3 regions of the Bradyrhizobium sp. SZCCHNRI2009 genome follow, and region 3 is predicted to be linked to each of the others. Evidence: riboswitches for the same ligand, from Rfam matches in the RefSeq annotation. Region 3 holds a riboswitch; each other region holds the start of a gene.
The links. Region 3 has a riboswitch for S-adenosylmethionine ahead of QX041_RS13385 (O-succinylhomoserine sulfhydrylase). Riboswitches for the same ligand answer to the same signal wherever they lie in the genome.
Positions count from the first base shown of each region.

Region 1: another riboswitch for S-adenosylmethionine. It lies ahead of QX041_RS24350 (homoserine O-acetyltransferase); the one in region 3 lies ahead of QX041_RS13385 (O-succinylhomoserine sulfhydrylase).
Region 2: another riboswitch for S-adenosylmethionine. It lies ahead of QX041_RS25925 (GNAT family N-acetyltransferase); the one in region 3 lies ahead of QX041_RS13385 (O-succinylhomoserine sulfhydrylase).

Region 1 covers NZ_JAUEUH010000007.1:156,140-160,746, reverse strand. Annotated here, with positions in the region: gene metW (methionine biosynthesis protein MetW) at 1-233, opposite strand, end outside; gene QX041_RS24350 (homoserine O-acetyltransferase) at 237-1,451, opposite strand; SAM riboswitch at 1,543-1,622, opposite strand; gene QX041_RS24345 (chorismate mutase) at 1,820-2,653, shown strand; gene hisC (histidinol-phosphate transaminase) at 2,691-3,788, shown strand; gene QX041_RS24335 (prephenate/arogenate dehydrogenase family protein) at 3,785-4,607, shown strand, end outside.
Region 2 covers NZ_JAUEUH010000008.1:66,110-70,716, reverse strand. Annotated here, with positions in the region: gene gcl (glyoxylate carboligase) at 1-857, shown strand, start outside; gene hyi (hydroxypyruvate isomerase) at 892-1,683, shown strand; gene QX041_RS25930 (energy transducer TonB) at 1,827-2,306, opposite strand; SAM-I-IV-variant riboswitch at 2,496-2,605, shown strand; gene QX041_RS25925 (GNAT family N-acetyltransferase) at 2,651-3,121, shown strand; gene QX041_RS25920 (hypothetical protein) at 3,441-3,803, shown strand; gene QX041_RS25915 (glutathione S-transferase family protein) at 4,075-4,607, shown strand, end outside.
Region 3 covers NZ_JAUEUH010000003.1:309,096-313,702, forward strand. Annotated here, with positions in the region: gene QX041_RS13375 (MATE family efflux transporter) at 1-562, opposite strand, end outside; gene QX041_RS13380 (2'-deoxycytidine 5'-triphosphate deaminase) at 693-1,799, opposite strand; SAM riboswitch at 1,912-1,991, shown strand; gene QX041_RS13385 (O-succinylhomoserine sulfhydrylase) at 2,068-3,276, shown strand; gene QX041_RS13390 (GDSL-type esterase/lipase family protein) at 3,354-4,514, opposite strand; gene QX041_RS13395 (SGNH/GDSL hydrolase family protein) at 4,528-4,607, opposite strand, start outside.

The sequences.
Region 1 (4,607 bases), on a different contig from region 3:
ACCGCGAGCCCCTTGGCGACGCAATGATTGACGCCCTCGCGCGACAGCTCGATGCCGCGGCCGTCGATGCCGCGGCTCTCCAGCAGCTGCAAGAGATCGCCGTCGCCGCAGCCGATGTCGAGCACCTTGGAGTCGCGCTCGACCATGCCGGCGACCAGCAGATGATCCGGTCGATAGGCCAGCACCTCGCCGCCGGAAAAGCCGTTCAGCGGCAACACGCCCTGCATGCTCATGGCTCAGCCTCCGTTCGCGGCGTTGAGGCCGCGCGCCTTGCCGGCGGAATCGAGAAAGGCGCTGGCGATCTCGAAGAACTCGGGGACGTCGAGCAGGAACGCGTCGTGCCCCTTGTCGGTCTCGATCTCCGCGAACGACACCCGCGCGCTGGAGGCATTGAGCGCATGCACCAGCGCCCGCGATTCCGCGGTCGGAAACAGCCAGTCGCTGGTGAAGGACACCACGCAGAAGCGGGTCTGGATGCCGCGGAACGCCGCCGCCAGCACGCCGTCATGATCGGCGGCGATGTCGAAATAGTCCATCGCCCGCGTCAGATAGAGATAGGAGTTGGCGTCGAAGCGCTCGACGAAGGACGAGCCCTGATAGCGCAGATAGCTCTCGACCTGGAAATCGGCGTCGAACGAGAAGGTCGGCAGTTCGCGGTCCTGCATGCGGCGGCCGAACTTGCGATGCAGGGCGGCATCCGACAGATAGGTGATATGCGCGGCCATCCGTGCCACCGCGAGGCCGCGATGCGGATGAGTGCCCTTGTCGCCGTAGCGGCCGTGGTCCCAGTCGGGATCGGCCATCACGGCCTGGCGGCCGAGCTCGTGGAAGGCGATGTTCTGCGCCGAATGCCGCGTCGCGCAGGCGATCGCGAGATTCGCGAACACGCGGGTGGGATAGGCCACCGTCCATTGCAGCGCCTGCATGCCGCCCATCGAGCCGCCGACCACGGCGAACAACGTGTCGATGCCGAGATGATCGATCAGCATGGCCTGAGCGCGCACCATGTCGGGGATGGTGATGATCGGGAAATCGAGCCCCCACACCTTGCCGGTGGCGGGATTCAGCGAGGCCGGGCCGGTCGAGCCCATGCAGCCGCCGATCACGTTCGAGCAGATGATGAAATAACGGCTCGGGTCGAGCGGGCGGCCAGGGCCGACCAGCGTCTCCCACCAGCCGGGCTTGCCGGTGACGGGATGGCGGTTGGCGACGTGCTGGTCGCCGGTCAGGGCGTGGCAGACCAGGACCGCGTTGGACCTGTCGGCGTTGAGTTCGCCATAGGTCTGGTAGGCGATCTGGAACGGCGACAGGTCGACGCCGCAATCGAGCCTGAGCGGCTTGTCAGCGCCGAACTGCGCGACCAGCGAGCTCGGATGATCGACCTCGTGCGAGCGCTCTTCGGGCGCAATCGTGCGCAGCGCGGAGGTGGGTTTCGGCGTCAGGCCTGTCATGTCTCTCACCCCGGCCATCCGGCAAGGGCTCCCGAACCACGTGACATATCAGGCCATGAAAAACCCGGCCTGAACTGGGGTTCGGCCGGGATCGATAACGTCCCCGGCCTGTTTAGCGAGTTTTTTAACGTGGCTGCAAGCCGGCCGGCTCAAATGACCACGGAACAGGCAGAAACTAGTCCCGCGGGCGCTCCGCGTCAAGGCAAGCTGGGGTTGACCGCCGATCGGGCGCCCCACGGCTGCAAACCAGCCAAGCCTAGGCGGCACAAGGTAAACTTGCTGTTGCGCGCGTCTCCCGCATCGGAGAGAACGACATCCGTTCCAGTCGGCCGCACGTTAACCGGTGGCCTGCGAAGAGTGACCAGCCCATGTCCAACCCGCCGCCTGCCCCGCCTTCGCTTGCCGATTTGCGCAAGGAGATCGACGCGATCGACGAGCAGGTCCATCAGCTCCTGATGAACAGGGCCGACATCATCGACCGGCTGATCAAGGTCAAGAAGACCCAGGAGGTCGGCTCGGCATTCCGGCCGGCGCGAGAGGCCGACATGATGCGGCGCCTGGTGCAGCGCCATCGCGGCATCCTGCCGCTCGACACCGTCGAGGGCATCTGGCGCGTGATCGTCTCGACGTTCACTTACGTGCAGGCGCCGTTCTCGGTTCACGCCGACGTGTCGGTCGGCGAATCCGCGATGCGCGATTCCGCCAGGTTCCATTTCGGCTTCGTGGTGCCTTATGTCGCCCATTTCAGCGCCCAGGCCGCCGTCGAAGCCGTGGCGCGCTCGAAGGGCGATCTTGCGCTGGTGTCGACGACATCGGGGCATACGCCGTGGTGGATCACGCTCGAGCCCGTGGGCGCGCCGAAGATCATCGCCCGGATGCCGTTCATCGAGCGTGCCGACCATCCGGCGGCGCTGCCGGTGTTCGCGGTGTCGCGGGTCGCCGACGACGCGCTCGTGCTGGAGGTCGAGACCTGGAGCATCCGCGTCTCCGGCTGGAATGCGCAGGTGTCGCGCGCGCTGTCGCCGCTGGCCGACGTGGTCGCGGTGCCCGATACCGCCTTCGACGGCGCCGCGCTGCTGGTGTCGATCGAGGCGCCGTCGAACCTCGACAAGATCAAGGCTGCCCTAATCGCGGCGGGCGCCTCGGTCCGCTCGACGGCCCTCGTCGGCGGCCATGCGAAACGCTATACGGTTCCGAGCTGAGACGCCTCGCGCCAGTGATGATTTTCCGGAGTTGATGATGAACCGCCCCGTGCCGAACCCCGGCATCCTCGACATCGCGCCCTACACGCCGGGCAAGAGTCCCAAGCCGGAGCCTGGCCGCAAGGTTTTCAAGCTGTCGGCCAATGAGACCCCGTTTGGTCCCTCGCCGAGGGCGATCGAGGCGTTCAAGAGCGCGGCCACGCATCTGGAAGATTATCCGGAAGGGACCTCCCGGGTGCTGCGCGAGGCGATCGGCCGCACCTACGGCCTCGATCCCGACCGCATCGTCTGCGGCGCCGGCTCCGACGAGATCCTCAATCTGCTGGCACACACCTTTCTCGGCCAAGGCGACGAGGCGATCTCCACCGCGCACGGCTTCCTGGTCTATCCGATCGCGACCATGGCCTGCGGCGCCAGGAACGTGGTTGCCGCGGAGACGGAGTATCGCACCGATGTCGACGCCATCCTTGCCGCGGTGACGCCGCGCACCAAGCTGGTCTGGCTCGCCAACCCGAACAACCCGACCGGCACCTACATCCCGTTCGACGAGGTCAAGCGGCTGCGTGCCGGCCTGCCGTCGCATGTCGTGCTGGTGCTCGACGCCGCCTATGCCGACTACGTTTCGCGCAATGACTACGAGTTCGGGCTCGAGCTGGTGGCGACGACCGAGAACACGGTCGTCACTCATACCTTTTCCAAGATCCACGGCCTCGCGGCGCTCCGTGTCGGCTGGATGTTCGGCCCGGCGCACATCGTCGATGCGATCAACCGAATCCGTGGGCCGTTCAACGTCTCCTCGCCGGCGATGCTCGCCGCGGTCGCCGCGATCGAGGACACCGCGCATCAGCAGATGTCGAAGACGCACACGGAAACGTGGCGCAACTGGCTGACCGAGGAGATCGGCAAGCTCGGGCTGAAGGTGACGCCGAGCGTCACCAATTTCATCCTGATCCACTTCCCGACCGACAAGGGCAAGACCGCGGTCGAGGCCGACGCATTCCTGACCCGGCGCGGCCTCGTGCTGCGCGCGCTCGCCAACTACAAGCTGCCGAACGCGCTGCGCATGACGATCGGCACCGAGGAAGCCAATCGTCTGGTCGTGGAGGCTCTCAGCGAATTCATGAGGGCGAAATGAGCGTCGCGGGGCGGTTCGAACGCATCGCGCTGATCGGCTTCGGCCTGATCGGCGGCTCGATCGCGCGGGCGGCGCGGCTGCAGGGCGTGGCCGGCGAGATCGTCACCACCGCGCGCTCGGAAAAGACGCGCGCGCGCGTCGCCGAACTCGGCCTCGTCGACCGCGTCGTGGCGAGTAATGCGGAGGCGGTCAAGGATGCCGACCTCGTCATCCTCTGCATTCCCGTCGGCGCGTGCGGTCCGGTCGCGGCCGAGATCGCGCCGCATCTGAAGCCCGGAGCCATCGTCTCCGACGTCGGCTCCGTGAAGGGCGCCATCGTTCGCGACATGGCGCCACATCTGCCAGCGCATGTTCATTTCGTGCCGGCGCATCCGGTCGCCGGCACCGAGAATTCGGGACCGGATTCTGGTTTCGCCGAGCTGTTCATCAACCGCTGGTGCATCCTGACGCCACCCGACGGTGTAGATGCCGACGCGATCGATCGTCTCCGCGCGTTCTGGGCGGCGCTCGGCGCCAAGGTCGAGATCATGACGCCGGATCACCACGACCGCGTGCTCGCGATCACCAGCCATCTGCCGCATCTGATCGCCTACACCATCGTCGGCACCGCCGACGAGCTGGCGCAGGTGACGGAGTCCGAGGTGATCAAGTTCTCCGCCGGCGGCTTTCGCGATTTCACCCGCATCGCCGCCTCCGACCCGACGATGTGGCGCGACATCTTCCTGAGCAACAAGGATGCGGTGCTCGACATGCTCGGCACCTTCACCGAGGACCTCTCCAAGCTGACGCGGGCGATCCGCCGCGGCGACGGCGATGCGC
Region 2 (4,607 bases), on a different contig from region 3:
TGTTCAATCCCGATCTCGGCATCGTCTCGGACGCCAAGGCGGCGCTCGAGCTGTTCATCACCGTCGCGCGCGAGTGGCGCAAGGCGGGCAGACTGCGCGAGCGGCAGGCGTGGCCGGCGGCGTGCCAGGATCGCAAGCGCACGATGCTCCGGCGCAGCGATTTCGACCAGGTGCCGATCAAGCCGCAGCGCGTCTATCATGAGATGAACAAGGCGTTCGGCCGCGACACCTGCTATGTCAGCGTCATCGGCCTGTCGCAGATCGGCGGCGCCCAGTTCCTCAGCGTCAACCATCCGCGCCACTGGATCAATGCGGGGCAGGCGGGGCCGCTCGGCTGGACCCTGCCGGCCGCGCTCGGCGTCCGCGCCGCCGATCCCAGGCGCGAGATCGTCGCGCTCTCCGGCGACTACGACTTCCAGTTCCTGATCGAGGAGCTCGCGGTCGGCGCGCAGTTCAACCTGCCTTACATCCACGTCGTCGTGAACAATGCCTATCTCGGCCTCATACGTCAGGCGCAACGCGGCTTCTCGATGGACTATCAGGTGCAGCTCTCGTTCGAGAACATCAACGCGCCGGAGGTCGGCGGCTATGGCGTCGACCACGTCGCGGTCGCGCAGGGCCTCGGCTGCAAGGCGATCCGCGTCACCGACCCGCGCCAGGCGCAGGCTGCGTTCGCGACCGCGCGCGAATGGATGGCGGAATACCAGGTGCCTGTCGTGGTCGAGTTCGTGCTCGAACGCGTCACCAACATCGCGATGGGCACCGAGATCGACAACGTCGTGGAGTTCGAGGAGGTGCTCGATCTGCCGGTCGACGAGACGCCGGCCGAGCCGGCGCGCACCTTGCAACCGGCCTGACCGCAGCCATCGCACTCAGTCGAGGACCCATGACATGCCGCGTTTTGCCGCCAACCTCACGATGCTGTTCAACGAGCTGCCGTTCCTCGACCGCTTCGCGGCCGCCAAGGCGGCCGGCTTCGGCGGCGTCGAATATCTGTTCCCGTATGATTTCGACAAGGCCGAGCTGCGCGAGCAGCTCGCGCGTCACGGGCTGACGCAGGTGCTGCACAATCTGCCCGCCGGCAATTGGGCCGCGGGCGAGCGCGGCATCGCCATCCTGCCGGATCGTGTCGATGAATTCCGCGACGGCGTTCGCCGCGCCATCGAGTATGCGAAGGCGCTGGATTGCCGCCAGCTCAACTGCCTCGTCGGCATTGCGCCCGACGATGCCGATCCGCGCGAGCTCAACCAGGTGCTGGTCCGCAACCTGCGCTTCGCCGCGACCGCGCTGAAGGCGCAGGGGATCAAGCTGCTGATCGAGCCGATCAACACACTCGACATTCCCGGCTTTGTCCTCAACCGCACGGCACAAGCGCTTCAGCTGATCTCGGAGGTCGAGTCCGACAATCTGTTCGTCCAGTACGACATCTACCACATGCAGATCATGGAGGGCGATCTCGCCCGCACGATGCAGAAGCATCTCGCCCGCATCGCCCACATCCAACTCGCCGACAATCCCGGCCGCCACGAGCCGGGCACCGGCGAGATCAACTACGCCTTCTTGTTCCGCCATCTCGACACGATCGGCTATTCCGGCTGGATCGGCTGCGAGTACAAGCCGCAGACGACGACCGCGGAGGGACTTGGCTGGCTGACGGACCGGGCGATCGTTCCCGCGAACTGAGTTTACTACGTGCCATTCAGCCCGGGTTGGCCGCCGAGGAAGATGCCGCCGCTCCGGTCCCTTCACGCGAGGCTTATGGATTGCATCGAGCGCAACAGGATGGCGCAGCTTCAGTGTTGTAGCGCGTGAGTTTCACTCACGCCTTAGCAGCCACGACAGATGCCGTGAATTTTTGTGTCAATCTTCTTCTGCTCGTCGACCCACTCGGCAGGCCATTGTCCGCCTGCCCAAGGCAACTGCTTCCTGTTGGCAAAGTTGATGGGTACCGTAAAGGTGAAGCTATCGTCGCTCATCTCTGCGGGCGGCTCCGGAAATGGTTCCGCTCGCTCAATCATACTTAGGGCCGCCGTATCGAGTAGTTCGGAGCCGGCGCTTTCCACCAGTTCTCTGGAAATCAGTTTCCCCTGCCGATCAATGACAAACTTGACCTTGGCCGTGCCACTTTGACCGGCCGCCCCTGGCGGAAACGTTCTCTTGCTCACTAGCAGTATTACAATCTTCTTTTTCCACGCTTCGCGAGCGCTTGCCTGAGCGCCGACACTTTCTGTTTGCGCATATGAGAAAGACGCCGAAGCCAGTAGCAGTACGAACAGACCGGCCAGCGAAGGACTTCTAGCGTTCATAGGGAGATTTCATCACACGCGAAGATAATTCACAACCAAAAATTGCCGGTATGGCGCAGTTGCGCGAAGCGCCCGTCTCGTACGTCGCCAGCGTCGGCTGAAAAGGTCCGCGTTGGGCCAGGAGCGGCCGCGCGTTGTTCCTCAAACTGGGGCGTGCTTGCCAAGCTCGATAGTGCCCGCTATCGTCAACTCCAACATCAAGAGTTGGGCCGACGCCCAGCGCCAACCTGCTCCCCGAGCAAGGTGGCTTTCTTCCTTCGGAAGAAGATGTGGCCGGTCCGGCAACTAAACGGGACAAGCCACCACGGCGTCATGCGCTCCTCTCTTCGAAGAAGGGGACGAGAATGACTGTCGATAGAATCGAAATTGAGCCGGCCGATGCAAGGTCCCAGGACCTGATTGACCTCGTAACCGCGCTGGACGATTTCTTAAACAAGGTCTGCGGGGTGGAAAGGAATCACGGCTCTCCAATTGATCGGCTAGCGCACGACGACACGCAAATGTTTATCGCGCGGATTGCCGGACAAGCCGTTGGCTGTGCGGGGCTGCAGGTGTTCGCGGATGGTACCGGAGAGGTGAAGCGCATGTATGTCGTCACCGAGGTTCGGACAACTGGAATAGGCAGCAGGCTCTTGACGCGCGTCGTGGAAGCGGCACTGATCGCCAAGCTGCCGGTTCTGCGGTTGGAAACCACGGAATTTCTTCCCGATGCCCAGAGGCTCTATCGGGCGAAGGGGTTCGTTCCGGGCCCAGCGTATGGCCCTTACGTTTCCAACCCGATCAATTTGTACTTCGAGAGATGGCTGACGAAATGATCGTCGAGGGCGATGTGCCGACAAGGAATAGATGATCAAGTCTGCTCTTAGATTGCTCAAATTCCCATAGCGCTTGCCGCGCCACCCCGCTCAACATGCGCGGTTTCCTCCCTTGGAGGCCTTCGGACGCCGGCCGCCCGAATATGCCGCGCCGCCAATCATGCGGCCGGCATCCGAAACCCTTCACAACAGGCGACATTGCTGCGCTGGCTTGGTATGCTGATTGAAGTTTTCGAAGCGGTGCCTGCGGAAATGGGGGTGTGGTTTGGAAGAACGGAACAGAATACTCTTGTTCGGCGGCACCAAGGGCGAGACGGCCATGTTCATGCTGTTTGACGAAAGCGATCATGCGCGCGCGCATTGTCGCCTTCGGTGCGAATATCGAGATAAGATCATTGAAAGCACTGCAACCGACTTCTTCCAAGCTCTCTGCGATGTTCGCAATCTATTAGCTCAAGATGGTCTCATCCCACTTTGCTACGGAGCAAGCCTGAACGTATATCCTTCAGGAATGGCGAGGGATATGGGGCAGGGCCTCAAGGCCTACAAGATGACGATGGGGCGGCACGCGCGAAGGGAAGACCTCGTCGATATATTTTCCGAAGGTCCCGATGTAGTACCTGCTTCAGTTGCCGCACAAGAGCAGTTTTGGCGTGACTGGCTCGTGTCACCGCGCACCTAGGCGTAAGTTCCGGTACGGGTCAAATGCAACCATTGAGGACCTTGGTCGCCTGCCTCCGGTCGAGACCTGAAAGCGAGCCGAGCTTTCATCTGTTTGGACGGTTCGGGACGAACAGCCGACATCTTTAATGCGTCTTTTCATCTTCGATTTTGACCACCATGTGCTGCGCTAGGCCGGCGCCCGAGGAGCCGCGGAAAAAATCTCCGGTTGCTTGTCGGCCTGGCCAACGGAGAATCGTCCTCGGAACGGACAACCGAGGGCATTGCGAGCGATGATCACTGTGTACGGAGAGGGCAGAGGCTTCCGCGTCGTCTGGTTGCTGGAAGAGATGGACCTCCCATACCGGCTGCGGGATGTGGATCTCCTGGCCGGGGTCGAGAACGACGCCGAGTTCCTGACGATCAATCCCGCCGGATTCATTCCGGCGATCCGCGATGGCGACGTCACGATGGTCGAGTCCGTTGCGATCATGGAGTACATCTTGGGGCGGTATGGGCCGACGGCGCTGGCGCCCGCGGCACATGATGTTGCTTTTCCTGCCTATCAGCAGTTTCTCCACCTCGGTGAGGCGGGCCTCGCAGCCTCGCTTTATTTCGTTTCGGGAGCCCGGCACCTTGCGCCTGAAAGCGAGTGCAACAACTGGAGCGCGCGGCAGGCGATGGACGTGTTCACGACCCGATTGAGCCTGGTGACGCGACGGCTGGAGCGCGGGCCATACATGGCCGGCGATGCGTTCACCGCGGCGGACATTTCGGTGGGCTACGCGCTCGAGATGGCGCGGAAGAACGTCGGTGTGGTGTTCGG
Region 3 (4,607 bases):
ACGGCAGCTTCATGTTGCCGGTGCCGCGCAGGATGCCAGCCATCGAGTTCATCAGCCAGGGCAGGATCGCGCCGCCGAAGAAGATCTGCAGATAGGCCGTGGCATGGCTCAGCACCGCGCCGCGGCCGCCGAGCACCTCCAGCAAGGCAGGGCCGAACGCCAGCATGCCGATCATGAAGGTCGCGCCGAACAATAGCGCGATCAGCAGCGCGTGCGTGGCGAGCGTCGAGGCCCGCTCGGCGTCGCCGGCGCCGAGCGCGCGCGCGATCGCCGAGGCCACGCCGCCGCCCATCGCGCCGCCGGACATCGTCATGGTCAGGATCACCAGCGGAAACACCAGCGCCATCGCCGCCAGCGCCTCGATACCGAGCCGGCCGATATAGGAGGTCTCGGCGATGACGACGCAGGTGCCGGCCGTGTTCGCGATGATGTTGGGCCAGGCCAGCGACAGCAGGGTGCGCAGGATGGGTCCGTCGACGAGCTTATTCCGGACCGGCTTCTCGGGGGGCGGCAACGCACGCCCCTCGCCGACCGGATTGTCGGCCAGGCCGATCTCGGACATCTCAGCTCCCCGCTCGGCCGCGCAGGCCGCGGCCGTGTTATCGTTCGATTGCTCTCGCTTTCCTAGCACGGCGCTGGCGCGCGCCCTGTGCGGCAGGCGCATTGGGGGTGCGCGGCAGACGCAGCCGCGCTCAGAGACGGAAATGCTTGGAGAGCTTCAGGCCCTGGGCCTGGTAGTTGGAGCCGATGCGGCTGCCATACATCGCATTCGGCCGCGCCAGCATCTTCTCGTAGACGAGACGGCCGACGATCTGGCCGTGCTCGAGGATGAACGGCACCTCGCGCGAGCGCACCTCGAGCACCGCGCGCGAGCCCTGCCCGCCGGCGCCGGCATAGCCGAAGCCGGGATCGAAGAAGCCGGCATAGTGGACGCGGAATTCGCCGACCAGCGGATCGAACGGCACCATCTCCGCGGCGTAGTCCGGCGGCACCTGCACGGCCTCCTTGGAGGCCAGGATGTAGAACTCGCCGGGATCGAGAATGAGGCTGCCGTCGGTACGTGCCTTGATCGGCTCCCAGAACTCCTCGACCGGATAGCCGGCGCGGCGGTCGACGTCGACGACGCCGGTGTGGCGCTTGGCGCGATAGCCCACATATCCGTTCGCATTGCTGCCGGACAGGTCGACGGAAAGCGCGACGCCGCCGGTGAGATCGGCATCGTCGCGATCCACCAGTCGCTCGGCCTGGTGCAGCGCGATCAGTTCGTCCTCCGACAGGACCGCGTCGCGATAGCGGAAGCGAACCTGGGACAGGCGCGAGCCCTCGCGCAGCAGGACCGGGAACGTCTTCGGGCTGATCTCGGCATAGAGCGGGCCGTGATAGCCCGCGCCGATCATGTCGAAGCGTCGCGTGCCGTCGGCGATCACGCGGGTGAACACGTCGAGCCGCCCGGTCGAGCTTTTCGGATTGGCGGCCGCGACGATGTCCTTGGGCAGCGCCAGGCTCTCCAACAGCGGCACGATGTAGACGCAGTTGGTCTCCAGCACCGCGCCGTCGGCAAGTGCGAATTCGTGCAGCTTGAGCTCGTCGATGCGCTCGGCGACCGTCGCGCCCGGCCCGGGCAGGAAGCTCGCACGCACGCGATAGGCGATGTCGCCGAGCCGCAGATCGAGGCTCGCCGGCTGGATCTGGCTCTCGACGAAATCATATTCGGGGATGATCAGGCCAGCCTCCGTCATCGCCACGATCATGCGATCGGGGAGGATGCCGTGGGCGTCGGGGCTGAGCGAAAACGGCAAGACCTGATCCTTTGCAGGCGCCGGAACGGCGGCTTATTGAGCCAATATAGGGTCTTTTGACCGGTTATCCGATGGCTGGCTTGACGGAAAGGCCGGTTGCGACTATGAGCACGACTTATCCCGTGGTGATTTGAGCCGGCCGGCTTGCAGCCACGTAAAATAAGTCGCTAAACAGGCCGGGGACGAATGTGATCCCGGCCTTGAGGTTTTGTCCCAGGCCGGTTTTTTTGTGCCCATCGCTCAAGGCGGTGGCCACGATGGAGGTCACATGTCGAAGTCCCCCGCGAAGGCGCCGGCGTCGTTCGCCCACTATCGTCCCGAAACGAGGCTGGTGCATTCCGGCACCTTGCGCTCCGAATTCGGCGAGACCGCCGAGGCGCTCTATCTCACCCAAGGGTTCGTCTACGCCACCGCCGAGGAATGCGAGGCGCGCTTCAAGGGCGAGGATCCCGGCTTCATCTATTCGCGCTTCTCCAATCCCACCACGGCGATGTTCGAGCGCCGCATGATCGAGCTCGAGGGCGCCGAGGCCTGCCGCTCGGCCGCAACCGGAATGGCCGCGGTCACCACGGCAATCCTGGCTCCCCTCCGTGCCGGCGACCACGTCGTCGCGGCCAAGGCGCTGTTCGGCTCGTGCCGCTACGTGGTCGAGGATCTCTTGCCGCGCTACGGCATCGAGTCGACCCTGGTCGATGGGCTCGACCTCGCCCAGTGGCAGAAGGCGGTCAGACCCAACACCAAGTCGTTCTTCCTGGAGAGCCCGACCAATCCGACGCTCGACGTGATGGACATCCCCGCCATCGCCGAGATCGCGCACGCCCATGGCGCGCGGCTGATCGTCGACAACGTGTTCGCCACCCCGATCTGGCAGAGCCCGCTCGCGCTCGGCGCTGACGTCGTGGTGTATTCCGCGACCAAGCACATCGACGGCCAAGGCCGCTGCCTCGGCGGTGTGATCCTGTCGTCGGAGGCGTTCATCGCCGAGCACATCCACAATTTCATGCGCCAGACCGGCCCGTCGATCTCGCCGTTCAACGCCTGGGTTCTGCTCAAGGGTCTGGAGACCCTGGCGGTGCGCGTGCGCGCGCAGACCGAGACGGCGGCGAAGGTGGCCGACTTCCTCGCCGCGCATCGGAAGATCTCGCGGCTGATCTATCCGGGCCGCGCGGACCATCCGCAGGCGGCAACCGTCCGCAAGCAGATGCGCGCCGGCTCGACCCTGGTCGGCTTCGAGGTCAAGGGCGGCAAGGCGGCTGCGTTCCGTACGCTCAACGGCCTGAAGCTCGCGCGCATCTCCAACAATCTCGGCGACGCCAAGACGCTGGTCACGCACCCGGCGACGACGACGCATCAGCGGCTGACGCCGGAGGCGCGCGCCGAGCTCGGCATCAGCGAGGGCTTCATCCGCTTCTCCGCCGGACTCGAGCATGCCGACGATCTGATCGAGGATCTCGACGCCGCCCTCAGCGCGGCGTAGCGAATGGCGAATAGAGAGTAGCGAGTAGTAAGATCTCTTTCCCTATTCGCTACTCGCTGTTTCCCACTCGCGCTCGATCACATCGGCCGATAGGTCGGCACCTCGGCCGGTGCGTTGATGCCGAGCTTGACCTGGCCGACCGAGCGGATGATGTCGTCGCCGAGCAACTGAGCGAAGCAGGCATAGCCCCAATCGCTCATGTGCAGGCCGTCCGAGATCACGAACTCGTTGATCGGGATCGCCTGGCGCTCGTGCCAGTCGCGCATCACCTCGAAGCGCGGGAAGATGCCGGCGTGATGCAGCTCGGCAATACGCCCGAGCAGCTTGTTCATGCGGCTGGCGTTCTCCGAGCGCTCGTTGACGCGCGGCGAATATTGCAGGTCGACCAGCACGACATCGGAGGCCGCCGCCTGGATCTTGGCGACGCCGTCCTCGACCAGCCTGGCGGTCTCGGCCGGATCGAGATCGCGCAGCACGGCATTGGTGCCGACCTGCCAGATCACGAGATCCGGACGCCGGTCGATCACCGACGTCTCCAGTCGCTTCATCATCTCCGGCGCATCCTCGCCGCCGACGCCGGCATTGATGACGCTGATGTCGACCATGGGATATTGCCGGCGCAACTGCGCGGCGAGCCGGTTCGGATAGGTGTAGTCCGGCGCGCTCGCGCCAAAGCCCTGCGTCGACGATGAGCCGAAGGCGACGATCACGACCGGCAGGCCGGAGGCGAGCTTGTTGGCGACGTGCGGCAGCGAAATGAAGTTCTTCTTGGCGACACCCTTCGGCGGCAGGCACGGCACGCGGTTGAAGATGTCGGTGGCCGATTTGGCGACCTGCTTGACCTTGTCGATCGCCCGCTCGGTGATGCTGCGCGATTGCGGCGGCGTGGCCGCGACGGCCTGCCCGGCTGCAGCCGGCGGCTGTGCATCGGTCATGGCCGGCGCGGTCGTCGCCGCGGGCGGCGAGGTCGTGGCCGCCGGGCGCACCGCGGCGATCGGCCCGCGCATCTGATCGTTCGCCTGCGCCAATGTGATGTGACCGATGCTCGGTCGCAGCTCGCTGATCAACGGAGGCTTCGGACCGGAGCTCTTCACATCGGAAAGCGCGGCGGGTGCAGCCGGCGCTGCGCTCTGCGCCCGTACCTTCTGCGGGCTCAGCGCGAGGGCGATGGCAATGACCGCAACGGCCGAAAGCTTCTCCCATGTCCCGGATACGCGGTGACACTCATTCGACGTCATGAACGACATAATCCTAGTTCTGCTGCGCCGGCCCGATATGCGCCGCGTCGATGATGAACTTCGACAGCGCCCGGCCGATGCAGTCATGAACCT